3 regions of the Nonomuraea sp. NPDC001831 genome follow, and region 2 is predicted to be linked to each of the others. Evidence: riboswitches for the same ligand, from Rfam matches in the RefSeq annotation. Region 2 holds a riboswitch; each other region holds the start of a gene.
What was found. A riboswitch is a leader RNA that binds a small molecule or an ion and turns the genes downstream of it on or off. The one in region 2 is predicted to bind cyclic di-AMP.

Region 1 (3,265 bases), on a different contig from region 2:
CCGCCAGGCGCGTGCGGGGCTAGACGGTCCTAGCCGGCTACTCGCGCGGCGATGTCGTCGCCGATCTCGCTGGTCGTGCGGCCGGCGCGGCCGGTCACCCGCTCGGCGATGTCGGCGGCCACGGCCTGCTCGACCTTGGCGGCCTCGGCGTGCAGGCCGAGGTGGTCGAGGAGCATGCCCACGGACAGGATGGTGGCGGTCGGGTCGGCCTTGCCCTGACCGGCGATGTCGGGCGCGCTGCCGTGCACCGGCTCGAACATGCTCGGCGAGGTGCGCTCGGGGTTGATGTTGCCGCTGGCCGCCAGGCCGATGCCGCCGGCGATCGCGGCGCCGAGGTCGGTGATGATGTCGCCGAACAGGTTGTCGGTGACGATCACGTCGAAGCGCTCGGGCTGGGTGACGAAGAACATCGAGGCCGCGTCGATGTGGCTGTAGTCGGTGGTGACGTCGGGGAACTCCGCGGCCACGCGGTTGACCGTGCGCTGCCACAGGTCGCCGGCGAAGGTGAGCACGTTTGTCTTGTGGACGAGCGTGAGCTTCTTGCGGGGCCGCGACTGGGCCTTCTGGAAGGCGTAACGCACGACGCGCTCGACGCCGTGGGCGGTGTTCAGCGACTCCTGGGTGGCGATCTCGTGCGGCGTGCCGCGGCGCATGACGCCGCCGGTGCCCGCGTAGAGGCCCTCGGTGCCCTCGCGGACGACGACCATGTCGATGTGCTCGGCGGTGGCGCCGGCCAGCGCGGTCTCGACGCCGGGGAACAGCTTGACCGGCCGCAGGTTGACGTAGTGGTCGAACTCGAACCGGAGCTTGAGCAGCAGGTCGCGCTCCAGGATGCCGGGCGGCACGCTGGGGTCGCCCACGGCGCCGAGCAGGATCGCGTCGTAGCCGCGCAGCTCTTCGAGCACCGCGTCGGGCAGCGTCTCGCCCGTGCGGTGGTAGCGGGCTGCGCCCAGGTCGTAGTGGGTGGGCTCGATCTTCGTGCCCACGGCCTCCAGGACCTTGAGCCCTTCGGCTACGACCTCGGCGCCGATGCCATCCCCGGGGATGACGGCCAGGCGGATGTTACGCGACTCCATGGGCGGTACCTTACCGGCTCGTCTCGGCTGACGAACACATCATCTCAACAACCGGACAATCCGTTTTGGGGGGATTGCGACCTTTTGACCGTTTCGTTAGAGTCCGACGAGCCTAATCCACGCAGCCGCTGCGTGGAGCCGGGGACCCATCTTTTCCCCCCGGGGCGAATCGGCTGCGCCTCTCCCCCGAGAGCGCCGCCGTAGGGCTACTTCCAGGCCCGAGCCCGTCAGCTAACCCGGTCGGCCACGTGGAAGGACAGTCCCCTGTCTAGCATCGCCATCTTTTTGGCGGTGGCAGCGGGCGCCGCAGGTCTCGCGCCTGCCGCCCCCGCGGCTCCCGCCGCTCCGGCCGCCCCCGCCCCCTCCGTCACCCTCACCGGCCCCCAGGTGAAACAGGTCCAGGAACGGCACGTGCCGAAACCGGCCTGGAAGGTCGCCCTCGAATACGCCATGGACAAGCGCGGCACCCCGTACGTGTGGGGCGGCGCCAGCGAACGGGGCTACGACTGCTCGGGCCTCATGCTCCGGGCCTACGAGGACGCCGGCATCGAGCTCCCCAGAACCGCCGCGGAGCAGTACGGCGCCTTCTCCAGGAAGATCTCCTGGAAGGACCTCAAGCCAGGCGACCTGGTGTTCTTCAGCGGCCTCGGCCACGTCGGCATGATCTCCAAGCCCGGCTACATGGTCCACTCCCCCCACACCGGCGACGTGGTGAAGGAGGAACGCCTGTCGCAGTGGCGCAGGCAGGCCTTCGTCGGCGCGGTACGCCCCGACCCCAAGGGCGTCAAGCGCTGGGCCGACTACAAGCAGCTCCAGAAGGCCCCCGCCCCCGCCATGCTCACCGCGACCCTGTGACGACGACCTTCCCCGGGGCGTGCCCCTCCTCCTGGTAGCGGACGGCCGCCGGGAGCTCGCCGAAGGGGAAGGTCCGGTCGATGACCGGGGTGACCGCGCCCCGCTCGATCAGCCCGGTCAGCGTCAGCAGGTTCGCCCTGTTGCTCCCGCAGCGGACGACGTCCGCCCTGACGATCCGCTGCGGGACGAAGGGCCCCGACGCGAGCGCGGCGAACATGTGGCCGGCCGGCTGCACCCAGCGGCCGGCCGGCCCGCCGACCAGCACGTACGTGCCCTTCCTGGTCAGCACGCGGCGGCAGTCCGCGAGCCGGCGACCGCCCGCCACGTCGAGCAGCAGGTCGAAGCGCCGGCCCGAGGCCGCGAAGTCCTCCTTGGTGTGGTCGATGACGTCGTCCGCGCCGAGCGAGCGGACCAGGTCCGCGTTCCGCCCGCTGCACACGCCCGTGACGTGCGCCCCCAGCGCCTTGGCGAGCTGCACGGCGAACGTGCCCACGCCGCCGGACGCGCCGTTGACCAGCACCTTCTGGCCCGGCTGGAGGCGTCCCTCGTCGCGCAGCGCGATCAGCGCGGTGTTGGCCGCCATCGGCACCGCCGCCGCCTGCTCGAACGACAGTCCCGCCGGTTTGGGCGCCACCTCGCCCTGCCGCAGGCAGACGTACTCGCCGAAGCCGCCCCCCAGCGACATCGCGTACACCTCGTCGCCGGGACGGAACAGCGTGACGTCCTTGCCGGCCGCCTCGACCTCCCCCGCCACGTCGGCCCCCAGGACGGCGATGCGCGGCCGGCGCAGCCCGACCCCGCCGCCCATGACCCGGGCCAGGTACGGCTCCCCCCGCATGAAGTGCCAGTCGTAGGGCTGCACGGACGTGGCCCGCACCCGGACCAGCACCTCGTCGTCGCGCGGCACGGGCCGCTCGACGTCGGTCAGGACGAGCTGGTCGGGCGAGCCGAACGAGCTTAGGACGTACGCCTTCATCGTTTTCTCCCTCGTGCCGCTGATGTGCCGCTGATGTGCCGCCAGTGTGGGCGTGACCTGCGCGGACGCTCAACGGTCGAAAGGCGACGGCTCGATGGCCGAAAGTACGACCGCCCGCCCGCCGATGGTGCGAACCGGGATGGGCCGTCCGCGCGATGACCGGGCACGGGCGCAGGCGGCACGCTCTCAGGCATGAGATGGATCGCACCCGCCGGGCTGCTCGCGCTCAGCGTCGTCCCGCTGGTCGCCGGCGCAATCCGGCTGACCGAACTGGCCGCCGGCGCCCCGGTCACGGCGGACAACGGGCGTTTCTTCGCCATGCCCGTGCCGGTGCTGCTGCACATCCCGGCTTCGCTGG
Region 2 (3,265 bases):
CGGGGCTGCCCGAGGAAGCACGCACCGAACTGGCCGAACGGGCCGGAGAACTGATCATCGCGGAGGGCACGCCTTGAAGCGCACCATCACCCACCTGGCAGACGGCCGAGAGCTGATCTACTTCGACCGGCGCGACGACGCTGACCGGAGCGCGATCGACCGGCGGCCGCTCGACCCGCGGCCGGTGGCCTCCGAGCTGCGCTACGACCCGCTGACCGAGGAGTGGATCGCGATCGCCGGCCACCGGCAGACGCGCACGTTCCTGCCGCCGGCCGACGAGTGCCCGTTGTGCCCGTCGTCCGACACGCGGGCGTCGGAGATCCCGGCCCACGACTATGACGTGGTGGTGTTCGAGAACCGCTTTCCCTCTTTCTCCGGAAATTTTGGGACTTACGGGGATGTCGGTGGCCTGAGTGAGGTGCGGCCGGGTGTCGGGCGGTGTGAGGTGGTCTGCTTCACCTCCGACCACTCCTCCTCCTTCTCCAGGCTCTCCAACGCCCAGGTCAGGCTGGTGATGGAGGCGTGGGCCGACCGCACGGCCGAGCTGTCCGGCATCGAGGGCGTCGAGCAGGTGTTCTGCTTCGAGAACAGGGGCGAGGAGATCGGCATCACGCTCCCCCACCCGCACGGGCAGATCTACGCCTACCCCTACGTGACCCCGCGCACCAAGCTCCAGCTCGGGGCCGCCTCGCGGCACACGGGCGGCAACCTGTTCGCCGACGTGCTGGCCGCCGAGCGGGCCGCCGGCACGCGGGTGGTGGCCGCCAACGAGCTCTGGACGGCGTTCGTCCCGGCCGCCGCGCGCTGGCCGTTCGAGGTGCACGTGTATCCGCACCGGCAGGTGCCCGACCTGGCGGCGCTGTCGGAGGAGGAGCGGGCCGCGTTCGCGCCGCTGTACACCTCGGTGCTGCGGGCGCTCGACGCGCTGTTCGGGGTGGCGATGCCGTACATCTCGGCCTGGCACCAGGCGCCGGTGCGGTACGGCCGCGAGCTGGCCTACCTGCACCTGGAGCTGTTCAGCATCAGGCGGGCGCCCGGGAAGCTGAAGTACCTGGCGGGCTCGGAGTCGGCCATGGGGGCCTTCGTCAACGACGTGCTGCCGGAGGAGGCGGCACGCATGTTGCGATCACGAATTGATCACTAATTGGTTTCTCATTAAAGTCGCATGACTCGTGATCTACCACTAATATCCCGTTAGACACCGGCCATAACGGTCGTTGTACGCCTAATCCCGGGCGTGTTGCCCGGGAGCCGGGGACCCATCGCATCCGGGGTGAATCCGCGTAAGTGGTAGGGAATGCTCCCGTGCCCGAACCCGTCAGCTAACCCGGCCGGCAGAGGGAGAGGAACAACCACGTGGCGGCTTCGTCCCCCGCGAGTCTTGCCGTCGGTCTCATCACCGCCACCGCCCTGCTCGTCCAGCCGGCCGCCGCCTCAGTCTCGGCGTCAGCCGCGCCCAAGCCGTCGGAGGCGCAGCTGCGGGCCCAGCTCAAGCAGCTCAACCGCAAGGTCGACAAGCTGATCGAGACGTACAACCTCAAGCGGGTCGAGCTGGCCAAGGCCCAGCAGGCCGCCACCGCCGCCCAGCAGCGGCTCACCGCCGCCGAGCAGGCGGTCGCCACGGCCGAGCAGCGGGTCGCCGAGATCGCCCGGCTGCGCTACCAGAGCCGCGACGCCTCCCTGCCGGGCTTCATGCTGACCCCGGACGGCGGCGGCGCGGCCGTGCTCGAACAGCTCACCGCCGAGCAGCAGGCGGTCGTGGACAGCGTGGCCAAGGCCCGCGACGACCAGAAGAAGGCCGCCACGGCCGCCGCCGCGCTCGCGACGCAGCTGAAGGCGGGCACGGCGGAGGTGGCCGAGCAGCGCGACGACGCCCAGGACGTCATCGACGACATCAAGAAGAAGCTCCAGGACCTCGTGCCGTTCGGGCCGGGCAAGAAGTCCGACGGGAGCTGGGCGCCCGAGCTGCCGGCCGGCTCGGACAACATCACGCCGCGCACCCGGCTGATGCGCGCGCAGGTGCAGAAGAACTTCTCGCTGCCGTACGAGGTGGGCTGCTTCCGGGCCGGCTCCAGCGGCGAGCACCCGCTCGGCCGGGCCTGCGACTTCATGATGAGCACGGGCGGCACCATGCCGAGCGCCGTCAACAACGCGCTCGGCGACCGGCTGGCCGACTGGGCCCTGAAGAACAAGGCCAAGCTGGGCGTCAAGTACGTGATCTGGAAGCAGCGCATCAACCAGGGCTCGGGCTGGCGCTCGATGTCCGACCGCGGCAGCATCACCGAGAACCACTACGACCACGTGCACATCTCGATGAACTAGCCGCGGGGCCGGCGGCTCAGCGAATGCCGGTCAGCTTGTCGGGGTTGGTGACGGAGTAAACGGCGGCGATCCGGTCGCCCTCGGGCGTGAGATCGACGACGACCACGGCCAGCGGGCCGCCACCGGAGAAGACCAGCGCGCACGGATCCCCGGCCACCCGCCGGTGGCGCAGGTCCACCGCGCCGGGGGTCAGCGTCGCGGCCACGGACATGAAGATCGCAGCCACCTCGTCCCGGCCGTGGACCGGGTGCAGGCTGGTGGCGGGCCCCTTGCCGCCACCGTCGGTCCACAGGGTCACCTCCGGCGCCAGCACCTCCAGCAGGGCCCGCAGGTCACCGCCGAGGGCGGCCGCGGCGAACCGCTCGGTCACCTCGGCGTGCACGCCGGGCTCGGTCCGGTGACGCGGACGGCGGGCATGAACGTGGCGACGGGCGCGGGCCGCGAGCTGCCGGACCGCCGCCGGCGTGCGCCCGAGGATGTCGGCCGTCTCCAGATGACTGAACCCGAACACCTCGTGCAGCACGAAGACCGCTCGTTCCAGCGGTGACAGCGTCTCCAGCACGACCAGCACCGCCATCGACAACGACTCCCCGCTCCCGGCGGCGCCCCCGGCGTTGTCCGGGGCCGTGACCAGCGGTTCCGGCAGCCACGGGCCGACGTAGGTCTCCTGCCGGCGGCTCAGGTCCGCCCGCCGGGCGAGCGCCTGGTTCACCGCGATCCGCACCAGGTAGGCCCGGACGTTCTCCACCGGTCCGGCCTCCGGCCTGCGGTGCCGGGCGGACCAGGCCAGCCACGCCTCCTGCAGCACGTCCTCGGTGTCGGCGACGCTGCCGAGCATGTTGTAGACCACGGAGAACAGCAGTTCCCGGTAGCCGAGGAACTGCTCGGTGGCGGCGTCGGCGGGGTGCTGCGGGGTCGGTGTCATGGCGGGTCTCCTCATCTG
Region 3 (3,265 bases), on a different contig from region 2:
GTGTTCGTCGTCGGATCGGCGTTGTGCGGGCTCGCCCAGGACATGACCCAGCTCATCGCCTTCCGCGCCGTGCAGGGGCTGGGCGCGGGCGCGTTGTTGCCGCTGTCGCTGGCCCTGGTGATGGAGATGTTCCCGCCCGGACGCAACGGCGCCCGCGTGCAGGGCGCGCTCGGCGGCGTGATGGCCTTGACGTACCTGGCCGGGCCCTTCCTGGGCGGGTTGTTCACCGACCACGCGAGCTGGCGGTGGGCCTTCTACGTGAACGTGCCGCTCGGGATCGTGCTGATCGCGATCGTGGTGCTGCGGCTGCCGTTCCGTGCGGGCACCGGCGGCGGGGGCCGGCCGGACTACGCGGGCATCGCGGTGTTCAGCGTGGCCATCAGCGCCCTGCTGCTCGGCCTGACCGAGAAGGGCCTGGACGGCAACTCCTGGACGTCCCCGTCCGTGGCCGGGCCGATCCTGCTGGCGCTGGTGCTGCTGGCCGCGTTCGTGCTGGTCGAGTTGCGGGTGGCGAACCCGGTCATGCCGATGCACCTGTTCCGGGACCGTACGTACACGCTGGTCAACGCGACCTCCTTCTTCACCGCCTTCTGCATGTACGCCGGCGTGGTGTTCCTGCCCCGCTACTTCCAGCAGGCGCTGGGCGTCAGCGCCACCGAGTCCGGGCTGAGGATCTACCCGATGACGCTGGCCATGGTGGCGGGCAGCGCGCTCATGGGCACGCTGATGTCCAGGACGCGCACGTACAAGCCGTGGCTGGTCGGGGCGCCGTTCCTGCTGGCAGCCGGCAGCCTGCTGTGCCTGAACCTCACCGTGCGCACCGACGGCCTGCTGCTGGCCGGGTGGATGGCGCTGCTCGGGCTCGGCATGGGGCCGATGTTGTCGGGGCTGACCGTGGCCGTGCAGCAGGCCGTCCCGCCGCGGTACATCGGCACGGCCTCGGCCAACCTCACCTTCTTCCGGCAGATCGGCGGCTCGGTGGCGCTGGCGCTGGCCGGCACCGCGTACACGTCGGTCATCACCACGGACGCGCCCGTCCACGGGCTCGCGGCCGCGCACGCCTCGGCGGCGGCCGTGGTCATCCCGTCGCTGGGCGTGGCGGGCGCGGTGATCGCCCTGGTCGCGCTGGTCATGATGCCCGGCAGGCGGCTGGAGCAGGCGCCCGCCGCGGAAAGCAGAGTGGAGGCCGGTTTCGCGTCGTAAGCGACGTCGTGCGAAGCTGTGGATGTCCCCAGAACCAGGAGGTCCTCATGGCGGAAACACCGGAGCCGGAAGTCAGCGAGACTCCCGAGGACGAGATGAAGCGCAAGTTCCGCGAGGCGTTGGAACGCAAGCGCGGGCAGCAGGCCGAGTCGGCCGCGGGTGGCAGGGGCGTGGACCCGTCGAAGATCCACGGGGCGCACGGTCCGGCAGCGAGTAAAAGATCCTTCAGGCGCAAGAGCGGCGGCTGAAAGGCCCGATTTAGCAGGGGGTACGGCATGCCGTGCCCCCTTTCTCTTTGCCATGATAGGTAGATCTTTACCCGGTTCATGACGATTCGTTTGTATTTGTCCGAATCTCTGGGTACGGTCTTAACCAATTACCAGCTGGTGGCGTAGTCCCTACCAGGAGAGGGACGACAGCTGGCGCCGAATCCCGACCTGTCGGGAACCGGGGACCCATCTCATTGGGGTGAGTCCGGCCATGTGCCGGTAGGGCATCTCCACGCCCGAACCCGTCAGCTAACCCGGTAGGCGAGATGGAGAGGACTTCACGCATGTACCACCTCGTCGTACCCCCGGACAGTGTAGTGACGACCGCCTGCTGAGCGGTCTCTTCCCTGACTTCCCCCACGCGCCGCGTAACCACCTTTTCGGCGCTCTGCCCGGTTACGCACCGTAGTCACGCGCGTTCCCCCTGTCCCCTCGCGAAGGACTTCACTGCTTCATGTCTCGATTTGGCCTGCGCTCTCTCGCTCTGCTGTCCGTGTCCGCCATGGGCGCGCTGACGATCTCCGCCACCGGCGCCCACGCCGACACCGGCGACGACCAGAAGATCCTGCTCAAGGGTTCCACGAAGGCCTCGTACTTCTGGGACGACTCCTCCGGCCGCGCCGGCGACACCGGCCTGCCCGCCAGCGGCAAGCCCATGCAGAAGGGCCTGGCCGCCAGCCCCAGCTGGCCCCTCATGACCGAGGGTTACGTGACCTACAACGGCAAGAAGATGCCGTTCTTCGTGGGCGACCGCGGCCCCGGCGAGCCCTCCAGCCGCGGCGTCATGCTCGACCTCGACGCCAAGACCTTCGCCGAGCTGACCGGCGGCACCTTCAACCCCGACACGCTCGGCGTGGACGGCAACGGCGGCCAGGGCCACATCAAGATCGACTACGTCATCACCAAGTGGGGCGACGGCAAGGGCAAGAAGAACTACCCCGTGGCCTTCTCCACCGGCGCATGGGGCCGGTTCGACGACAACCCGGCCGAGCCCCCCAAGGTGCTGGCCGAAAAGCCCGCCGACGACGCGGCCGGTTCCGCCGGCGGCCAGGTCGGGAAGACCGTCGCGATGGGCGGCACCGTGATGGCCGGCGTGCTCGTGCTGGCCGGCGGCGGCGTGGTGCTCGGCGGCGAGCGTCTGCGCAAGCTCCTCAACGACTGATCTCGGGGCAGACCGCTCTTTACGCCCCACGACCAGAATGACATTCTGGTCGCTGTGATCCAGCGTGCAGCCGCCAACGGCATCGAGATCGCCTACGAGAGCTTCGGCTCCCCGGAAGGCAGGCCCCTGCTGCTCATCATGGGACTCGGCGCCCAGCTCATCCACTGGGACGACGAGTTCTGCGAACTCCTGGCCGAGCAGGGCCACCACGTCATCAGGTTCGACAACCGCGACGCGGGCCTGTCCACCCACCTCCACGACGAGGGCGTGCCCGCATGGGGTGCGCCCTCGCCGTACGTGCTGGACGACCTGGCCGACGACAGCGCCGGGCTCATGGACGTCCTGGGCCTGCCCGCCGCGCACGTCGTCGGCGCCTCGATGGGCGGGATGATCGCCCAGGCGCTGGCCATCCGGCACCCCGCCCGCGTGCTGAGCCTGACCTCGATCATGTCCACGCCCAGCCCGCAGGCGGCCCCGCCGACCGAGGCGGCCGCCGCGGTGCTCCTCGCCAAGCCCGCGACCGACCGCGAGGGGGTCGTCGCCGGCGCGCTGACCACCTGGGCCGTGCTCGGGTCCCCCGGCTGGGAGCTGGACCGCGAACGCGTCACCAGGCTGGCCGGGCTCGCCTTCG

Region 1: linked by a shared signal. The riboswitch ahead of ACFYYW_RS34900 (C40 family peptidase) and the one ahead of ACFYYW_RS29300 (hypothetical protein) in region 2 are both predicted to bind cyclic di-AMP.
Region 3: linked by a shared signal. The riboswitch ahead of ACFYYW_RS35880 (hypothetical protein) and the one ahead of ACFYYW_RS29300 (hypothetical protein) in region 2 are both predicted to bind cyclic di-AMP.

What each region holds. Positions count from the first base shown of each region.
Region 1 covers NZ_JBIATU010000013.1:221,845-225,109, reverse strand. The annotation lists gene ACFYYW_RS34905 (3-isopropylmalate dehydrogenase) at 30-1,076, opposite strand; cyclic di-AMP (ydaO/yuaA leader) riboswitch at 1,176-1,337, shown strand; gene ACFYYW_RS34900 (C40 family peptidase) at 1,368-1,931, shown strand; gene ACFYYW_RS34895 (NAD(P)-dependent alcohol dehydrogenase) at 1,915-2,907, opposite strand; gene ACFYYW_RS34890 (DUF2306 domain-containing protein) at 3,100-3,265, shown strand, end outside.
Region 2 covers NZ_JBIATU010000010.1:14,998-18,262, forward strand. The annotation lists gene ACFYYW_RS29290 (DeoR/GlpR family DNA-binding transcription regulator) at 1-77, shown strand, start outside; gene galT (galactose-1-phosphate uridylyltransferase) at 74-1,144, shown strand; cyclic di-AMP (ydaO/yuaA leader) riboswitch at 1,213-1,351, shown strand; gene ACFYYW_RS29300 (hypothetical protein) at 1,357-2,322, shown strand; gene sigJ (RNA polymerase sigma factor SigJ) at 2,339-3,247, opposite strand.
Region 3 covers NZ_JBIATU010000014.1:133,253-136,517, forward strand. The annotation lists gene ACFYYW_RS35870 (MDR family MFS transporter) at 1-1,203, shown strand, start outside; gene ACFYYW_RS35875 (DUF5302 domain-containing protein) at 1,251-1,451, shown strand; cyclic di-AMP (ydaO/yuaA leader) riboswitch at 1,617-1,751, shown strand; gene ACFYYW_RS35880 (hypothetical protein) at 1,927-2,634, shown strand; gene ACFYYW_RS35885 (alpha/beta fold hydrolase) at 2,689-3,265, shown strand, end outside.